DNA from 2 places in the Pseudonocardia sp. NPDC046786 genome. Region 1 is predicted to be linked to the other one. Evidence: riboswitches for the same ligand, from Rfam matches in the RefSeq annotation. Region 1 holds a riboswitch; the other holds the start of a gene.
The links. Region 1 has a riboswitch for S-adenosylmethionine ahead of thrC (threonine synthase). Riboswitches for the same ligand answer to the same signal wherever they lie in the genome.
Positions count from the first base shown of each region.

Region 1 (9,189 bases):
CACCGACGCCGGGGTGCGCGCGATCGTGCTGACCCATACCGGCACGGTGTTCTGCGCCGGGATGGACCTCAAGGAGTCGAAGGGCGCCGACGCGCAGCAGCAGGGCGTCACCGAGGTCCCGCGGATCCTGTCGACGCTGTGGGACTCCCCCACCCCGGTCGTCGCCCGGCTCGCCGGACCGGCCAGGGCGGGCGGGGTCGGGATCGTCGCCGCCTGCGACGTGGCGGTGGCCGCCGAGCCGGTCACCTTCGCGTTCTCCGAGGTCCGGATCGGCGTCGTCCCGGCGGTCATCTCGGTGACCGTGCTGCCCCGGCTGGCCGCCCGGGCCGCGCACGAGCTGTTCCTGACCGGCGAGACGTTCGATGCCCGGCGGGCCGCGGCGATCGGTCTGATCAACAGCGCGGTGCCGGCCGAGCAGCTCGACGACGAGGTCGCCCGCTACACCGGGATGTTCCGATTGGGCGCCCCGGGCGCGCTGGCCGGGACCAAGGCGATGCTCCGCCGCGAGCGGCCGGCCACGATGGCGGAGGACTTCGCCGCGATGAACACCCTGTCGGCATCCTACTTCGCCTCGGACGAGGGCCAGGAGGGGATCAGGGCGTTCGGGGAGAAGCGCAGGCCGGCCTGGGTTCCGCAGGACTGACCGGGCGGACCGGCCTACCCTGGTGGGCATGACCGCTCCGGCACCCGGGATCAGCACCGACCCGGACACGGTGGCCGAGCTCCTGGCCGGACGCCGGCTGGTCGCCCTGACCGGTGCCGGACTGTCCACCGACTCCGGGATCCCGGACTACCGCGGGCCCGGCTCGCGGCCACGCAACCCGATGACGTACTCCGAGTTCGTCTCCGGGGTGCCCGCGCAGCGCCGCTACTGGGCGCGCAGCCACGTCGGCTGGGCGCGGATGCGCCGGGCCGAGCCGAACCCCGGGCACGTCGCGCTCGCCGCGCTCGGGGCGGCCGGCCTGGTCGAGCGGTTGATCACCCAGAACGTCGACGGCCTGCACGACGCCGCCGGGCACCGCGGGGTGATCGACCTGCACGGCCGGATCGACGAGGTGGTGTGCCTGGACTGCCGCCGGACCAGCCCGCGCGAGGAGCTCCAGGCCCGGTTGACGGCGTCGAACCCGGGATTCACCGAGGCGCACAGCGCCGAGGTCGAGACGGCCCCGGACGGCGACGCCGCCGTCGAGATCACCGAGGGGTTCCGGATCGTTCCCTGCGGCGCCTGCGGCGGCACGCTCAAACCGCACGTGGTCTTCTTCGGCGAGAACGTCCCGCGCGACCGGGTGGCCCGCTGCTACGCCGCGGTCGGCGCGCTGACCCCTGACGACGGCGCGCTGCTGGTCGCCGGGTCGTCGCTGCAGGTCATGTCGGGCCTGCGGTTCGTCCGGGCGGCGTGGAAGGCCGGGGTCCCGGTGGTGATCGTCAACCGGGGGGCGACCCGGGGCGACGAGCTCGCCACCGTCCGGGTGGACGCCGGCTGCTCGGAGACCCTCACCGCGCTCGCCGCGCGTCCGCTCTGATCCCCCGGTCCCGGCCGTCGGGCGCCCGGTCGAACCGCTCGGTGACCCGGTCCAGCCCGATCGCCACGCCCGCGCACAGCGGCAGCACCACGACGGTCACGAACACGACCTGGAAGAGGAACGGGAGCTGGGTCAGCCACAGCTCGAAGGCGTCCCAGGCGTCGATGATCGTGCGCACACTCCACACGGTAGTACGGCCGCGCAGCGGCTAGGTTCGGGCCCATGTTCGCTGTGTACGCCCAGGAGCCCAACGCCGACGCCCCACTCGACTCCCTCGTCGTGGGCGAGCGACCCGATCCGGAGGTCCCGGACGGCTGGGTCTCGGTGTCCGTCTCCGCCGCCAGCCTCAACATGCACGACCTGTGGACCCTGCGCGGTGTCGGCATCAAACCCGACCAGTTCCCGATGATCCTGGGGTGCGACGGCGCGGGCACCCTCGACGACGGCACCGAGGTCGTGCTCTACCCGATCATCGGCGACCCGGACTGGCGCGGGGACGAGACCCTGGACCCGAAGCGCACCCTGCTGACCGAGCGGCACCAGGGCACGATGGCCGACAAGGTGATCGTCCCGGCCCGCAACGCCGTCCCCGCGCCGAAGGGGCTCACCCCGGCGCAGGGCGCCGTGCTCGGCACGGCCTGGCTCACCGCCTACCGCATGCTGTTCACCAGGTCCGGTCTGCAGCCCGGCCAGACGGTGCTGGTCCAGGGCGCGTCCGGCGGGGTGTCGACGGCGCTGGTCCAGCTCGGCGTGGCGGCCGGCCTGACGGTCTGGGTCACCGGCCGGGACGAGGAGAAGCGAGCGCTCGCCGAGCGGCTCGGCGCGCACGCCACCTTCGAGTCCGGGGCGAAGCTGCCCGGCAAGGTGGACGCGGTGATGGAGTCGGTCGGCGAGGCCACCTGGAAGCATTCGATGCGAGCGCTGAAGCCGGGCGGGCGGATCGTCATCTGTGGCTCCACGTCCGGGCCGAACCCGCCCGCGGACCTGCAGCGGCTGTTCTTCCTCCAGCTGGAGGTCGTCGGCTCGACGATGGGGACCCGGGAGGAGCTGGCGAACCTGATGGACTTCGTGGCGACCTCCGGCATCGCCCCGGAGATCGGGATGGAGCTCCCGATGGAGTCGGCGAAGGAGGCGTTCGAGGCGATGGCGGCCGGTCGGACGGCCGGCAAGGTCGTGCTGACCCGCTGAGCGGACAACCATATCGTCCCGCGTCACAAGTCTGTTACGTGATCCGGATGTGATGCAGTCGTGATGCACCCGGATGGCGGTGGCCGGTGTCCATCCACGCTGGTCCAGGCCATGTTCGTCACCGCAGTGTGACAACCGCCCGGCGCTGGGGTCCGGTTTCCCCAGGACAGGGTCGGATTTCGCCGGTTCGGCAAGTACAGTCCGTCATCGTGACCGAGCCTTTCAGTCGACGGGCGTCGGGTGCTGCCACCATGGCAGCCCCGGCGCCTGGAGCCACGGGTGTCGTCGAGTTCCTGGATCGGGTCGACCACGCCGTGGCCACAGCCCTGTCCACCAATCCCTCCACGACCGAGGTCAGCCGTGACGGCTGGCGGGTCCTGCTGATGCTCGCCCGCGGCACCGGCCGCAGCATGGGCGAGATCGCGGGACACACGTCGCTGCCCGCACCCACCGCGACCCGGATCGTGGACCGTCTGGTCGAACGGAAGCTGGCCTACCGGTCGGCCGATCCGCTCGACCGCCGCCGGGTGCTGGTGCACCTGTCGGCCGAAGGGCGGACCGTGGTCGAGTCGGTGTGCCAGCGGGTGCAGCGCATCCTCTCCCCGCGCCGCACCCCCACCGCCCGTGCCGCCGCGTGCGACAGCACGATCCCCGGCCCCCGCGCAGGATCCGTCGTGTAGAGCTCCCTCTCCTCTCCTCTCCCCTCCCCTCCCCTCGCCCCCACGTACACCACGGGCCCGGAACCCCTCAGGGATCCGGGCCCGCTCTCCTGTCCGGGTGCGCTACTTCTTGGGCTTCTCGGTCGCCTGGCCGCCGCCGGTGGACAGCGCCGCGACGAAGGCCTCCTGCGGGACCTCGACCCGGCCGATGGTCTTCATCCGCTTCTTGCCCTCCTTCTGCTTCTCCAGCAGCTTGCGCTTGCGGCTGATGTCGCCGCCGTAGCACTTGGCGAGCACGTCCTTGCGGATGGCGCGGATCGTCTCGCGGGCGATGATCCGCGCGCCGACGGCGGCCTGGATCGGCACCTCGTACTGCTGGCGTGGGATCAGCTCGCGCAGCTTGGTGGCCATCGACGTGCCGTAGGCGTACGCCGAGTCCTTGTGCACGATGGCGGAGAAGGCGTCCACCGGCTCGCCCTGCAGCAGGATGTCGACCTTGACCAGGTCGGCCGCCTGCTCGCCGGCCTCCTCATAGTCGAGGCTGGCGTAGCCGCGGGTGCGCGACTTCAGCGCGTCGAAGAAGTCGAAGATGATCTCGCCCATCGGGATCGTGTAGCGCAGCTCGACCCGGCTCTCGGACAGGTAGTCCATCCCGCCGAGCTGGCCGCGCCGGCTCTGGCAGAGCTCCATGATCGTGCCGACGAACTCCGACGGCGTGAGGATCGTGATCTTCGTGATCGGCTCGCGGATCTCGGCGATCTTGCCGGTCGGCCAGTCGCTGGGGTTGGTGACCTCCAGCTCGGCGCCGTCGTCGGTGGTGACCTGGTAGACGACGTTGGGCGCGGTCGAGATGAGGTCCAGGTCGTACTCGCGCTCCAGCCGGTCCCGGGTGATCTCCAGGTGCAGCAGGCCGAGGAAGCCGCAGCGGAAGCCGAATCCGAGCGCCGCCGACGTCTCCGGCTCGTAGGTGAGCGCGGCGTCGTTGAGCTGCAGCTTGTCCAGCGCCTCGCGCAGCTCCGGGTACTGCGAGCCGTCGATCGGGTACAGCCCGGAGTAGACCATCGGCTTCGGCTCGCGGTAGCCGGTCAGCGGGGTGTCGGCGCCGTGGCGCTTGCTGGTGACGGTGTCACCGACCTTCGACTGCCGGACGTCCTTCACCCCGGTGATCAGGTAGCCGACCTCGCCGACCCCGAGCCCGTCGCTCGGCTTCGGCTCGGGGGACACGATGCCGATCTCCAGCAGCTCGTGCTCAGCGCCGGTGGACATCATCTTGATCTTCTCGCGGGGCGCGAGCTTGCCGTCCACGACGCGGACGTAGGTGACGACGCCGCGATAGGTGTCGTAGACCGAGTCGAAGATCATCGCCCGGGCGGGCGCGTCGGCGTCGCCGACCGGCGCGGGCACCTGGGCGACCACCGCGTCGAGCACCGCCTCCACGCCCTCGCCGGTCTTGGCGGAGCAGCGCAGCACGTCCTCCGGCTCGCAGCCGGTGATGTGCGCGATCTCCGCGGCGTAGCGCTCCGGATCGGCCGCCGGGAGGTCGATCTTGTTCAGGACCGGGATGATGTGCAGGTCCTTCTCCATGGCCAGGTAGAGATTGGCCAGGGTCTGCGCCTCGATCCCCTGCGCGGCGTCGACCAGCAGGATCGCGCCCTCGCAGGCCTCCAGCGCACGGGACACCTCGTAGGTGAAGTCCACGTGCCCCGGCGTGTCGATCAGGTGCAGCACGTGCTCGGTCTGCTCGCCGTCGGCGTTCTTCGCCGTCCACGGCAGACGCACGTTCTGCGCCTTGATCGTGATGCCGCGCTCGCGCTCGATGTCCATCCGGTCCAGGTACTGCGCCCGGGCGCTGCGCTCGTCGAGCACGCCGGTCACCTGCAGCATGCGGTCGGCCAGCGTCGACTTCCCGTGGTCGATGTGCGCGATGATGCAGAAGTTCCGGATGCGCTCCGGCGGGGTGAACGTGCGGTCGGCGTACGTCGTCACTCGGTTGTACTCGGCTTTCGCTGTCGCGTCGGGTCCGCGACCATCGTCCCATGTCGCGACCGGCGGCCCCCACGGCAGCCGGGTGCGCCGGTCGGGCCGGGCTCCTGCGGAGGAGGGATCGCCGCGGGAGGGGCCGGCGAGGCGGCCGGACGAGGGGCCCGCGGTGCTCGACGGTAGATTCGTCCCGTACCGCGTCTGGAGAGGTCCGGTACCGGCGGAGCGGCCCCGCAGGGAGCCCGGAATTCCCCGCTGGTAGCCTTGACCGCTGAGCGCTCGGCGTGCTCGCCCGGGACGGTACGACCGTCCGGTGCCGCCGGAGCGGACCGGACTCGAGCAGACCAGCCGAAACTCAGCAGGCAGGAAGACCAGGTAGACGTGGCCAACATCAAGTCGCAGATCAAGCGGGTCAAGACCAACGAGAAGCGCCGCCAGCGCAACAAGTCGGTGAAGTCGTCGGTCAAGACCGCCATCCGCCACTTCCGCGAGGCCGCGGAGCAGGGTGCGGACAACGCCGCCGAGCTGCAGCGCAAGGCGGCGCGAGCACTGGACAAGGCGGCCGGCAAGGGCGTCATCCACAAGAACCAGGCGGCGAACCGCAAGTCGTCGCTGGCCAAGCAGCTCAACAAGATCGGCTCCTGAGCAAGCCGCTCGCGCAGCACGACGGCGCCGTCCCGCACCGGGGCGGCGCCGTCGTCGTGTGTGGGGCCTTTACGGGTCAGCGCGCCGTGCGGGCCTCGACGACGGCCAGCACCGCCCGTTCCAGCGCGTAACCGGGATCGGCGGCGACACCCTTCACGTCGGCGTTGGCCCGGGCGGTCGCGGCGATCGCCACGGCCAGCTGCTCGGGACGCCACTGCCGGACGGTGCCCTGCGCCTTGCGGATCTTCCACGGCGGCATGCCCAGCTCGCCGGCCAGCCGGTTCGGGTCGCCGCGGCCCGCGGAGCCGACCTTCGCCAGTGTGCGCACCGAGTCGGCCAGCGCGTCCGCGATCAGGACGTGCGGGACCCCGAGCACGAGGGCCCAGCGCAGCGCCTCCAGCGCACCTCGGCGGTCCCCCGCCACCGCCGCGTCGGCGACCGCGAAGCCGGACGACTCGGCGCGACCGCGGTGGTAGCGGCGCACCCCGGCCTCGTCGATCTTCCCGCCGGTGTCGGCGACGAGCTGCCCGGCTGCCGCGGCGAGCTCGCGCAGGTCCGATCCGACCGCCTCGACGAGCACGGCCAACGCACCGGGGGTGATGCTCCCGCCGTTGCGCCGCACCTCGACGTGCACGAAGTCGGACCGCTCGTCGGCGCGGGTGATCCGGTTGCAGGTGGTCACCTGCGCGCCGGCCTTCTTCAGCAGGTCGACCACCGCCTTGCCCTTGGCGCCGCCGGCGTGCTGGGCGACCAGGACGATCCCCGGTGCCGGATCCTTCGTGTACTCGGCGAGCGCAGCGAGCATGTCCTTGGTCGTGTCCTGGGCGTGCGTGAGCACGATCACCCTGCTCTCCGCGAAGAGCGACGGGCTGAGGTGGCCGGCCAGCTCGCCGGGCGCGACCTCGGACGTGCGGAACCGGCGCAGCTCGACCTCGGGATCGTCCTGCCGGATCCGGCGGACCAGCTCCGACACCGCCCGTTCGGCCAGGAACTCCTCGTCGCCCACCACGAGCTGCAGCGGGGCGGGCGGTCCGGCGTCACGCATCCTGCTCACGCCGTTCATCGTGGCCCACTCCCCCGACAGCCGGTGAGCCGCGTCCCCATCGAGGCGGTTCGGCTGGCCAGGGGCGCACCACGTCGCGTAGCGTTCTCGTCGCCCGGCGGATCTTCGGCCGGCCACAACCGCATATGGCTCATCCAGAGGGGCAGAGGGAACGGCCCGTTGAAGCCCCGGCAACCGGCGTCGCACGACGATCCGCCCGCTTGCGCGTGACCGCGCAGCAGGACGTCGACGAACACGGTGCCAATTCCGACCCGCCGGCCCGGCGGGACAGATGAGGAGATCTCGTGACTCTCACTGCTGCGCCCGAAACGACCTCCGCCTACGACCTCGGCCCGGCCCGCGCGCTCTCCTGCCGGGAGTGCGGCCACGAGGTGCCGCTGGCCGCCGAGTTCGCCTGCCCCCGGTGTTTCGGGCCGCTCGAGGTGGCCTACGACTTCCCGAAGGTGACCCGGGCGGCGATCGAGGCCGGACCGAAGTCGATCTGGCGCTACAAGGACCTGCTGCCGGTGCCGAGCACCGTGCAGGAGCACCGCAACACCGAGCCCGGCCTCACCCGGCTGATCGAGGCGGACAACCTGGCCCGTGCGCTCGGTGTCCGGAAGCTGTGGGTGAAGGACGACACCGGCAACCCCACCCACTCGTTCAAGGACCGGGTCGTCGCGGTGGCCCTCGCCGCGGCCCGCGAACTCGGCTTCTCGGTGCTGTGCTGCCCGTCCACCGGGAACCTGGCGAACGCCGTCGCGGCCGCCGCGGCCCGTGCGGGCTGGGACTCGGTCGTGCTCATCCCGTCCTCCCTGGAGCAGCCGAAGATCATCACCACCGCGGTGTACGGCGGCACGCTGCTCGCCGTGGACGGCAACTACGACGACGTGAACCGGCTGGCCACCGAGCTCGCAGCGGAGCACGAGGACTGGGCGTTCGTGAACGTCAACGTCCGCCCGTACTACGCCGAGGGCTCCAAGACCCTGGGCTACGAGGTCGCCGAGCAGCTGGGCTGGCGGCTCCCGCAGCAGGTGGTCGTCCCGGTCGCCTCCGGATCGCAGCTCACCAAGATCGACAAGGGGTTCACCGAGCTGGGCCGCCTCGGCCTGGTCGAGCCGACCCCGTACACCGTGTTCGGGGCGCAGGCCACCGGCTGCTCGCCGGTCGCCACCGCGTTCGAGGCCGGCCACGACGTGATCCAGCCGCAGAAGCCGGACACCATCGCCCGGTCGCTCGCGATCGGGAACCCGGCCGACGGTCCGTACGTCCTGGACTCCGTCCGGCGCACCGGTGGCTCGCTCGCGCACGTCTCCGACACCGAGGTCGTCGCGGGCATCCGGCTGCTCGCCGAGACCGAGGGCGTGTTCGCCGAGACCGCGGGCGGGGTCACCGTCGCCACCACCAGGAAGCTGCTCGAGGCCGGCAAGCTGGACCCGGACGCCGAGACCGTCCTGATGATCACCGGTGACGGGCTGAAGACCCTCGACGCGGTGTCCGGTGAGGTCGGCCCGACGGCCACCGTGCCGTCCACCAGCGCGGCCGTGCGCGAGGCGCTGGCGCATCGCGGCTGAGCCGGACCGGGCGGGCCCGCCGGTCCCGGCCGGGCGGCGGCCCCGCCCACCCGGCGCCGGACGGGGCCCGCCCCGCACGACGACGGTCAGCTCCGCCGGGTCGGCCCCGGTCACCGCGAGATCACCCGAGCGGTCGGTCCTGGCGACCACGATCCCGGCGCGCAGCATCCGATCGACCAGCTCCGGGTTCGGGTGCCCGTAGCTGTTGCCGATGCCCGAGCTGACCAGCGCCGCGCGGGGCCGGACCGCGTCGAGGAGTCCCGGGACGACCTTCCCGGAACCGTGGTGCGGCATCTTCAGCACGTCGGCCCGCAGGTCGCTGCCCGAGGCGATCAGGTCGTCCTGCGCGGCGAGCTCGATGTCGCCGGTCAGCAGCACCGATCCGGCCGGCGTGACGGCGTGCAGCACCAGCGAGCCGTCGTTCACCGCGGTGCCGTCGTCGCCGTCCACCGAGCCGGGTGGCCGTACCGGGCCGATCACCCGCACCCGGAGTTCGGGCCAGCGCAGCTCACCACCGCGGGCGAGGGCGACGACCGGCACGCCGGCCCGGCCGGCGACCCGGACGAGTTCACGCATCG
Region 1 covers NZ_JBEYYF010000005.1:43,362-52,550, reverse strand. The annotation lists gene ABZ881_RS07605 (enoyl-CoA hydratase-related protein) at 1-643, shown strand, start outside; gene ABZ881_RS07600 (NAD-dependent protein deacetylase) at 672-1,523, shown strand; gene ABZ881_RS07595 (hypothetical protein) at 1,495-1,701, opposite strand; gene ABZ881_RS07590 (zinc-binding dehydrogenase) at 1,746-2,711, shown strand; gene ABZ881_RS07585 (MarR family transcriptional regulator) at 2,963-3,391, shown strand; gene lepA (translation elongation factor 4) at 3,494-5,356, opposite strand; gene rpsT (30S ribosomal protein S20) at 5,732-5,995, shown strand; gene holA (DNA polymerase III subunit delta) at 6,072-7,040, opposite strand; SAM riboswitch class I at 7,186-7,336, shown strand; gene thrC (threonine synthase) at 7,343-8,611, shown strand; partial or broken gene ABZ881_RS07560 (ComEC/Rec2 family competence protein) at 8,903-9,189, opposite strand, start outside.

Region 2 (9,189 bases), 260 kb from region 1:
GGCGAGCTTGCCGCTGCGCCGGTCGATCGAGATGGTGCCCCGCGAGGGGTCCAGCTCGGCGTCCGACGGCTCGATGTCGGGCAGCGGCCCGTCCGGGTCGTAACCGGACAGGTCGGTCCCCCAGTACTGCTCGAAGAACGCCAGCGCGCGGCGCCCGGTGACCTGCTCGCCGCGCACCCAGCGCGCCTTCTCCTCGGCCTCGGCGGCGGTCTCGCCGAGCACGATCTCGGCGCCCGGCAGGATCCGCAGCGACTCCCGGTCCCGGCCGTACCGGGCGAGCCGGACGGTCAGGTCCTCGGCCAGCGCGCGGGCTTCGTCGAACCGGGTGTGCGCGGAGAAGACGACGTCGGCGTGCTTCGCGGCGAGCTCGCGGCCGCCGGCCGAGTCACCGGCCTGGAACAGCACCGGCCTGCCCTGCCTGCTCGCCGGGACGGTCGGCACGGCGGTGAGATCGACCAGGTCGGTGTGCCGATCCACGGTCGCGATCGAGCCGGGCCGTGCCCAGCTCTTCGCGTCGGCGTCCTGCACGGCGTCGGCGTCCCAGGCCGACCAGAGCGCCTTCGCCGCCTCCACGAACTGCTCGGCCCGTTCGTAGCGGCGCTCGTGCGCGAGCCAGCCGCCGTGCCGAAAGTTCTCCCCGGTCCAGGCGTTGTCGGTGGTCACGACGTTCCAGCCGGCCCGGCCGTCGGAGAGCAGGTCGAGGCTCGCCAGGCGGCGCGCGAGATCGGCCGGGAAGTTGTAGGTGGTGTTCTGGGTGGCGACCAGGCCGATCCGTTCGGTGGCCCCGGCCAGCGCCGCCAGCTGGGTGATCGCGTCCGGCCTGCCGGCGACGTCGAGCTCGTGCACCCGGCCGCGGTTCTCCCGCACCCGCAGGCCCTCACCGAGGAAGAACGCGTCGAACAGGCCGCGCTCCAGCAGCTGCGCGGTCTGCACGAACGTCTCGATCGCGGTGTGCGGCGCGGCGTCCGGGTGCGCCCAGACCAGTTGCGGGCCGACCCCGGCCTGGAACACCCCGAGGTGCACGTGTGGTCCGGTCACGACTGTCCTCCTCGGACGGCGAAGCGGTTCTCGGGACGGGTCAGGCCGAACGTGCCGCGCAGGGTGTCCCCCGTGGCGGCCCGGAGATCGGCGAGCTCGGGCAGCACCCGGCCGGCCAGCACCGGCAGGTCGTCGGCGAGCACCGCGGGATGCAGGCGGACGCCGTCGACGAGCGGGGCGAGCCGGCGCAGCAGTGCGACCAGCCCGGCGGCCGGTCCGACGTGCCGCAACCGGCCGTCGTCCGGCCAGGGGGTGTGGTCGTCGAGCTCGGCGAGCCGCTCGGCGCCGGACCGGTCGGTGTCGAGAACGACCTGCACCTCGGCCAGCACCCGCGCCGCACCGGCACCCCGTGCCCGTTCGGCGCGGTCCGCGACGTCGGCCGGATCGGCACCGCCGACCAGCACCACGTCGGTGCGGCCGGCCACGTCCAGCTCCTCGGGCGCGAGCACCACGAGCTGCCCCTGCGGCGGGCGCGGGGTGATCAGCGGCCCCTTCACGGTGAACCGGGCGGCGGTCACGTCGACGTGGTGCACCCGGTCCGGGTCGAGATAGCGGCCGGTGGCGACGTCGCGGATCACGGCGTCGTCCTGCCAGGAGTCCCAGAGCGCCCGGGCGGTGTCCAGCACGTCGGTGATCTCGCGGTGCAGCCCGGCCGGATCGAGCGGCACACCGCCGACGGTGGCCGCGGACGCCACGTCGTTCGCCGCGCCGAGGACCCAGCCGGCCCGGCCGCGGGTCGCGTGGTCCAGCGAGGCGAGCTGGGTGGCCAGGTGGAACGGTTCGGTGGTCGTCACGTGCAGGGTCGGTGCCAGCCCGATCCGCGACGTGCTGGTCGCGACGAACGCGGCCCGCGTGCCGGCCTCGATCCGGCCGGCGGCGTCCGGGCCGCCGGCCGGCGGCACCGGGGTGTCGGCGAACGTCGCGAGATCGAAACCGGCGCGCTCGGCGTCGTGCACCGAGGTGCGCAGCGCGGCGCCGCCGAGCACGGCACCGGGTGAGCGGCGGGAGTGCCGCCAGGCGGACGGGTGGGCTCCGTCGCCGTCGAGTTCGACGGCAAGGACGAAGGACATGGCACCTCCGGGCGCGGTGGGGCGGAACACGAGCGGGTGCCCGCGCGCCCCATCACGGCAGCGACGGCAGGACCCGCTGGGCCGCCGGCGCGGGACTGCGCGGGGGCGGCCGGACGAGCGGTCAGCCCGGACAGCAGGCGCTGGACGTGCGGAGGAGATCCACGTGCCGGCGTCGCACCCCGACGAACATTCGGTCCTCCATCGCTCCCGGCATGAGCACCCGCCCGGTGGTCCGGGGCGGGTTGCTGCGGCGTCGTCGAGCCAGGTCTCTCGGCCGCTCTGGATGGTCCCTTCCGCACTGTACGTGCGTCCCGGCACCGGACGACGGTCCGTTGTGTAGCCCTCGTCACGCTCCGGCGGCATCCGCGCACGGCCGGTTCAGGATGACGGCATGCCCTCCCCGGCCATGCGCCGCGAAGTCCCCACCGCGAGCCACTTCGGGACCTACCTCGCCGAGACCGACGGGACCCGGATACTGGGTCTGCGTCCCGATCCGGCCGATCCGGAGCCGTCCCCGATCGGTCTCGGGGTGCCGTCCAGCCTGACCGCGCCGTCCCGGCTGACCCGGCCACACGTGCGGCGCGGCTACCTTGAGCACGGGCCCGGCCCGGCGGGCGGCGGGCGGGGCGTGCGCGGCACCGACCCGTACGTGCCGGTCGACTGGGACACCGCCGTCGAGCTCACCGCCTCGGCGCTGCACGACACGATCGACCGGCACGGCAACTCCGCGGTGTTCGGCGGCTCCTACGGCTGGGGGTCCGCGGGCCGGTTCCACCACCCGCAGTCCCAGATCCACCGCTTCCTGAACCTGCTCGGCGGCTACCCCCGGTCCGTCGAGTCGTACTCGTCGGCGGCGATGCAGGTGATCCTGCGGCGGGTCGGCGGCGGCTACGGGGCGGCGCTGGCGTCCAACCCGACCTGGCGCGAGATCGGCGAGCAGCGCTCGCTGGTCCTCGCATTCGGCGGGCTCCCCGGACGGAACACGCAGGTCAACGGCGGCGGCATCGGGCGGCACACGAACCTCGCCGAGCAGCGGGCGGCCCGCGCCCGGGGCGCCGAGTTCGTGTCGGTGTCGCCGCTGCACACCGACATCGACGACGCCCTGGACGCCACCCGGCTGCCCGCCCGGCCGGGCACCGACGTCGCGATCATGCTGGCGCTCGCGCACGAGCTGGTCACCGCGGGCGCGCACGACGAGGACTTCCTGCGCCGGTGCACCGTCGGCTGGGACCGATTCGAGTCGCACCTGCTCGGTCGCGACGACGGCGTGCCGAAGACCCCGCGCTGGGCGGCGGCGATCAGCGGTCTGGCCGCCGACGACATCGCCGGACTGGCCCGCCGGATGCGCGGCCGCCGCGTCGTGGTCACCACCGCGTACTCGCTGCAGCGCGCCGACCACGGCGAGCAGGCACCGTGGGCGGCGCTCACGCTGGCCGCGGTCACCGGATCGCTCGGGCGGCCGGGCGGCGGGTTCGGGGCGGCGCTGGGCGCGATGCACCAGCTCGGGCTGGTGCCGTCCCGGTTCCGGGCCGCCGCCCTGCCCCAGGGGCCGCGCGGCGTGGACACCTTCATCCCGGTCGCCCGGATCGCGGACATGCTGCTGCACCCCGGGGAGCCGTTCGACTACGACGGCGGCCGGCACACCTACCCCGACACCCGGCTCGTGTACTGGGTCGGCGGGAACCCGTTCCACCACCACCAGGACCTGAACCGGCTGGTCCGGGCGTGGCAGCGGCCCGACACCGTGATCGTGCACGAGCACTTCGCGAACCCGCTCGCCCGGCACGCCGACATCGTGCTGCCCGCGGCGACCTGGCTGGAACGCGACGACGTCGCCGTCGGCGGGGCCGATCCGTACGTCTCGGCGATGGTGCGTGCCGCCCGCCCGCCGGACGGCGTCCGCACCGACCACGCCATCCTCGCCGCGGTCGCCGCCCGGCTCGGGATCGCCGGGGAGTTCACCGAGGGCCGCTCCGAACAGGAGTGGATCGAGCACCTGTACCGGCAGATCCGGGACGAGGCCGCCGGGCTCGGCGGCGAGCTGCCCCCGCTGGCCGAGCTGCGCCGGATCGGCACCGTCGCGCTGCCGCAGCCGCCGCCGGTGCCCGCGCCGTACTCGGCGCTGCGCGACGACCCGGACGCGAACCCGATCGCCACCCCGTCCGGCCGGATCGAGATCGTCTCCGACACGATCGGCGGGTTCGCCCTCGACGACTGCCCGGCCCACCCCACCTGGCTGGAACCGGCCGAGTGGCTCGGCTCGCCGGCGGCCGCCCGGTTCCCGCTGCACCTGCTCTCCGGGCAGCCCGACCGCCGGCTGCACTCGCAGTTCGACAACGGCTCGCACTCGCAGGCCGGGAAGGTCGCCGGCCGCGAACCGGTGACGATCAACCCGCTCGACGCGGCCGCCCGCGGGATCACCGACGGCGCCGTTGTCCGGATCCACAACGACCGCGGCGCCTGCCTCGCCGGGGCCGTGCTGTCGGACCGGATCCGAACCGGTGTCGTGCGGCTCGCGACCGGCGCCTGGTACGACCCGTCCGGGCCGGACGGGCTCGACGTGCACGGCAACGCCAACGTGCTGACCGGGGACCGCGGCACGTCCGCGCTCGCCCAGGGACCGAGCGCGCACAGCTGCCTGGTCGAGATCGAACCGGTGACCGGTGAGGTCCCGCCGGTCACCGTGTTCGGACCACTACCCACGGCGTGACCGGCGGTTGCCCAGGGCACACCGCACAGATCGGACGATCGGAACGTGTCCGGACGTTTGCCGAGGTAGGGGGGTCGTCCGGGGCCTCGTTGCCTCACGTACCGTGCCGGGATGGCTTCCGAGACGACCCACGACACGGAGACCTCTCCGGTCGCGAACGACACGGACCCGAGGGGCGCCGAGACAGTCGGCGGGACCGACACCCCGGTCGGCTCCGGCACCGCCCGGACCGACACCGCGGCCGGCTCTGACTCCGGCGCTGACTCCGGCGCGGTCTCTGAGTCTGTCTCCGGCTCCGGCGCCGGTGCGGCGGCAGGCTCTGACTCCGGCTCCGGTGCGGCGGCAGGCTCTGACTCCGGCTCCGGCTCGGCGTCCGGCTCCGGCGAGCCGGCCCACGGCGCCGCGACCGGTGCGGCGGCAGGCGCCGCGGCGGGCACCGGCACCGCCTCGGCCGGCGCGGCGGCGGGCGCCGGTGCCGTGGTCGGCGCGGGCCTCGGGCTCGCCTCGCTGACCGGCACCTCGCTGACCGACATGCTGCGCTCCCGGGAGGAGCTGGTCGGCCAGATCGAGGCCGCCACCGGCATGCCGGGCGACTCGATCGACGCGTTCTACGGCGCCCCGTGGAACGTCGCGGCCGGCGTCAACGGCCTGATCGCACTGGTCGCCGTCGTGCTGACCACGGTGCTGCTGCTCGGCCCGGCCAAGCGCCCCGGCACCGCGGCCTGGGTGCGCCCGGTCGCGCTGGGCGGGCTGGTGCTCGGCGTGCTCGGCCTGTTCGTGTCCGGCGGGATGTACCTCGACCTGTTCGCGTCCCAGCCGGTGCTACCCGAGATGCCGATGATGCCCGGCATGCCCGGCTGAGCTGCACCACCAGCACCACCAGCACCACCGGTCCGCCCGGCCACCCCACGGTGGCCGGGCGGACCCGTTCATGATCCCTGTTTCAGGAGTGCGGGGCGCTCGGAGCGGTACCTGCACTCCCGAAACAGGGATCATGAACGGGGCGGGAGGGTGTACTCCCGCAGCGCCCGGTTCCGCAGCGCCACCCAGCCCACGACCACGCTCGCCGCCAGTCCCCCGCCGACCAGCGCGACCGGTCCCGAGGTCAGCGCCGCCACCAGCCCGCCGCGCAGGTTCCCCAGCTCGGGCCCGGCGATCCCGACCACCGTCTCGGCCGAGGACACCCGCCCGCGGAACGCGTCCGGCGTCGCCAGCTGCACCAGCACGCCGCGCACCATCACCGACGCCGAGTCCGCGGCACCCGCGACGACCAGGCAGCCCAGCGCCACCCACACCGAGCCCGCAAGGCCGAACCCGGCGACCGCGAGCCCCCAGGCGCCCGCGGCGGCGAGCTGGACCGTCCCGGCCCGCCGGATCCGGGTGAGGCCACCGGAGAACAGCCCGACGACAAGCCCACCGACCGCGAGCGCGCTGAGGAACGCCCCGAGCACCCGCGGGTCACCGCCGTAGCGCAGCTCGTTGACCAGCGGGAACAGTGCGACCGGGAAGGCGATCAGGGTGGCCGCGAGTTCGGTGGCGAACGAGCCGCGCACGACCGGCGAGCGCAGCAGGAACCCCCATCCGCCGGCCGCGGCCCGCCCGGTGCCACCGGCCACGGGAAGCGCCGGGAGCCACACCGTCGTAAGCAGTGCCACCACCGTGGTCCCGGTCAGCAGGCCGTATCCGGCGGCCGGGGTCCAGAGCGCGATCAGCGTCCCGGCGGCGGCCGGCCCGGCCAGCATCGACACCTGGAAGGAGACCGCCGTCAGGGCGATCCCGGCGGGCACCTGGGCGGCGGGGAGCAGCCGGACCGGCAGCGTCCGGCGGGCCGGAACACCCAGTCCCGCCCCGGCGGCGAGCAGCGCGACCAGGCCGAACAGCAGCGCCACCCGAGCCGCGCCGAGCACCGCCTGGGTGACCAGTGCGAGCGCGACGACCAACTGCCACGCGGACGCGAGCCGGATCAGCAGCCGCTGGTCGACCGCGTCGGCCAGTGCACCGCCGACCGGGCCGGTCAGCAGCGGCACCGCGGTCGCGACGCCGAGCGCACCGGTCCACAGCGGGCTCCGGGTCAGGTCCCAGGTCTGTTGCAGCACCGCGACGGTCGCCGCCTGCTGGCCGAAGCCGTGCGCGGTGCCGCCGATCCAGGCGGCCCGGAAGGCCGGGACCCGCAGCGGCCGTAGATCGATCAGGCCGGTGCGCATCAGGCGGACGGCGGGGGTCCCGGCTCACCGAGCCGGTCGGTGATCCGGTCGGCCAGGCCGCGCCGCCCCAGCGCGGCCCGCATCGCGTCCACCGCCGCACCGATCGAGGTCGGCAGGCACTCGTCGTCGAGCTCGGCGACCGCCGCCGCGGTCGCCCGCCACTCCGCCTCCAGGAACGGGACCAGTGCGCGGCCCTGCTCGGTGAGCGCGATCCGGCGGGTCCTGGCGTCCGGCCCCGGTTCGGACGTCACGAGCCCCTCGCGGCGCATCCCGGCCAGGGTCTGGCTGACCGCGGAGTGCGTGTGCCCGAGCGACGCGGCGAGCTCACGGATCGTCGACGGCCCGGTGTGCGCGAGCCGGATCAGCGGATACGCGTAGCGCGGCCGCAGCCCGTACAGCCCGCGCGCCTCGTAGACCTGCACGATCTCGTCCTCCAGATCGGCGACGAGCGCGCGCAGCGGCGCCAGCCGGTCCGGCCTGCAGGTCGGGTCGTCCGACGTCCCGGATGTCATGCCGCGATGTAACAGCGCTTATACGACAGCGCTTGCACGAGGCGCTGTCGGATTTCCCGAACGTCGTCCGCCAGCCGGCCGGGCCTGCCCCGACGACTCGTGCCTTCACCCGCCGCCGGCCCGGGCCCTGTTGCACGTCGCGAGATCAGCGCGAGGCCCCCGGGGGGCCACCACACGCGAGATCGGAGCGGCAGATGGCTGACACCCGGGACGCACTGGTCGTCGGAGCGGGACCGGCCGGACTGACGACCGCGTGCCGGCTGGCCCGGCTCGGGGCGTCCGTGCGGGTGGTGGAGCAGCTCGAGCGGTCGACGACCGAGTCGCGGGCGGTCGGGGTGCACGCCAGAAGCCTGGAGATGCTCGCCTCGCTGGGCATGGTGGACCGGCTGGGGGCCCGCACCAGCCGGTCCGGCCTGCTGGAGATGGTCGAGGGCCGCACCGGGCGGACGCGGGCCCGGATCGACCTGGCCGGTGCACAGCCCGGCCGGTGCGCAGGGGATGAACACCGGCGTCCAGGACGCCGCGAACCTCGCCTGGAAGCTGGCGCTGGTGGCGCGCGGGATCGCGGCACCGGAGCTGCTCGACAGCGACCAGGCCGAGCGGCATCCGGTGGGCGCCGAGGTGGTCCGGGCGACGACGCTGCTGACCGACGTCGGGACCGCCACCGGCCCGGAGTCGCTGCTGCGTGACGCGGCGCTGTTCGTCGCCGGGCACGTCCGTCCGGCGGCGGCCGCCGCGGCGACCCGGCTGGCCGAGCTGGCCGTCCGGTACCGGGACAGCCCGCTGTCGGTCCGGCACGGACACGGGCGGGAGCACCGACGCGGACGCGGCAGGCTGCGTGCCAGGGACCGGGCGCCCGACCCGGCCGGACCCGTCCCGGCCCGACGGCACCCCGGTCGCGATCGAGGACCTGCTCGCGGAACCGGGGGCTGCTGGGTGCGCGACGGGCAGCAGCGCGGGGCCCTGCAGGACGTCCTCGCCCGCCTTGGCCGAGTGCTCCCGGTGGGGCGCGAGGCGACCGGCGGCGACGGCCTGGTCGATCCGGACGACGGCCTGGGCCTGCAAGGTCGGGCACTGGTCCGCCCGGACGGCCATCTCGGGCTGGTGGCGGACACCGCCGATCCGGCGCTGCTGCGCCGCTACCTGACCGACACGCTGCAGGTCACCGCGACGGCGCCGGCGGCACGCGGTCTCCGCGGCTGACCTGCGCACCGGCCGCCAGGTGCAGCGGCGGTAGGTCACGCTCCCGACGATCCCGAGCAGCACACCGGTCCCGGCCGGGACGCCGGACGATGCCCCGCTCTATATCTTTGTTATGGTCGAGTGGTCAGCCGATATAGGAGAGGGTTCATGACCGCGCACACGCTGCAGGACAAGAACGTGCTGGTTGCCGCCGGCGGCAAGAATCTCGGCGGGCTGATCAGCCGCCAGGCCGCGGAGGCCGGGGCGAACGTGGCGATCCACTACAACTCCGAGTCCTCCCGCGGGGAGGCCGAGGACACCCTGAAGGCGGTCGAGGCGGCCGGTCGGACCGGCGTGGTGCTGAGCGGGGACCTCACGGTCCCGGCGAACGTCGAGCGGCTGTTCACCGACGCCGAGGCCGCCATCGGGCGGATCGACGTCGCGGTCAACACGGTCGGCAAGGTGCTACGCAA
Region 2 covers NZ_JBEYYF010000005.1:305,945-315,133, reverse strand. The annotation lists gene ABZ881_RS08935 (NtaA/DmoA family FMN-dependent monooxygenase) at 1-1,038, opposite strand, end outside; gene ABZ881_RS08930 (LLM class flavin-dependent oxidoreductase) at 1,035-2,108, opposite strand; SAM riboswitch class I at 2,304-2,398, opposite strand; gene ABZ881_RS08925 (molybdopterin-dependent oxidoreductase) at 2,500-4,818, shown strand; gene ABZ881_RS08920 (hypothetical protein) at 4,930-5,679, shown strand; gene ABZ881_RS08915 (MFS transporter) at 5,811-7,022, opposite strand; gene ABZ881_RS08910 (MarR family winged helix-turn-helix transcriptional regulator) at 7,022-7,534, opposite strand; partial or broken gene ABZ881_RS08905 (FAD-dependent oxidoreductase) at 7,528-7,947, shown strand; gene ABZ881_RS08900 (FAD-dependent monooxygenase) at 8,033-8,737, shown strand; gene ABZ881_RS08895 (SDR family oxidoreductase) at 8,885-9,189, shown strand, end outside.
Region 2: it holds a riboswitch for S-adenosylmethionine, as region 1 does, so the genes downstream of both, ABZ881_RS08930 (LLM class flavin-dependent oxidoreductase) here and thrC (threonine synthase) in region 1, are expected to answer to the same signal.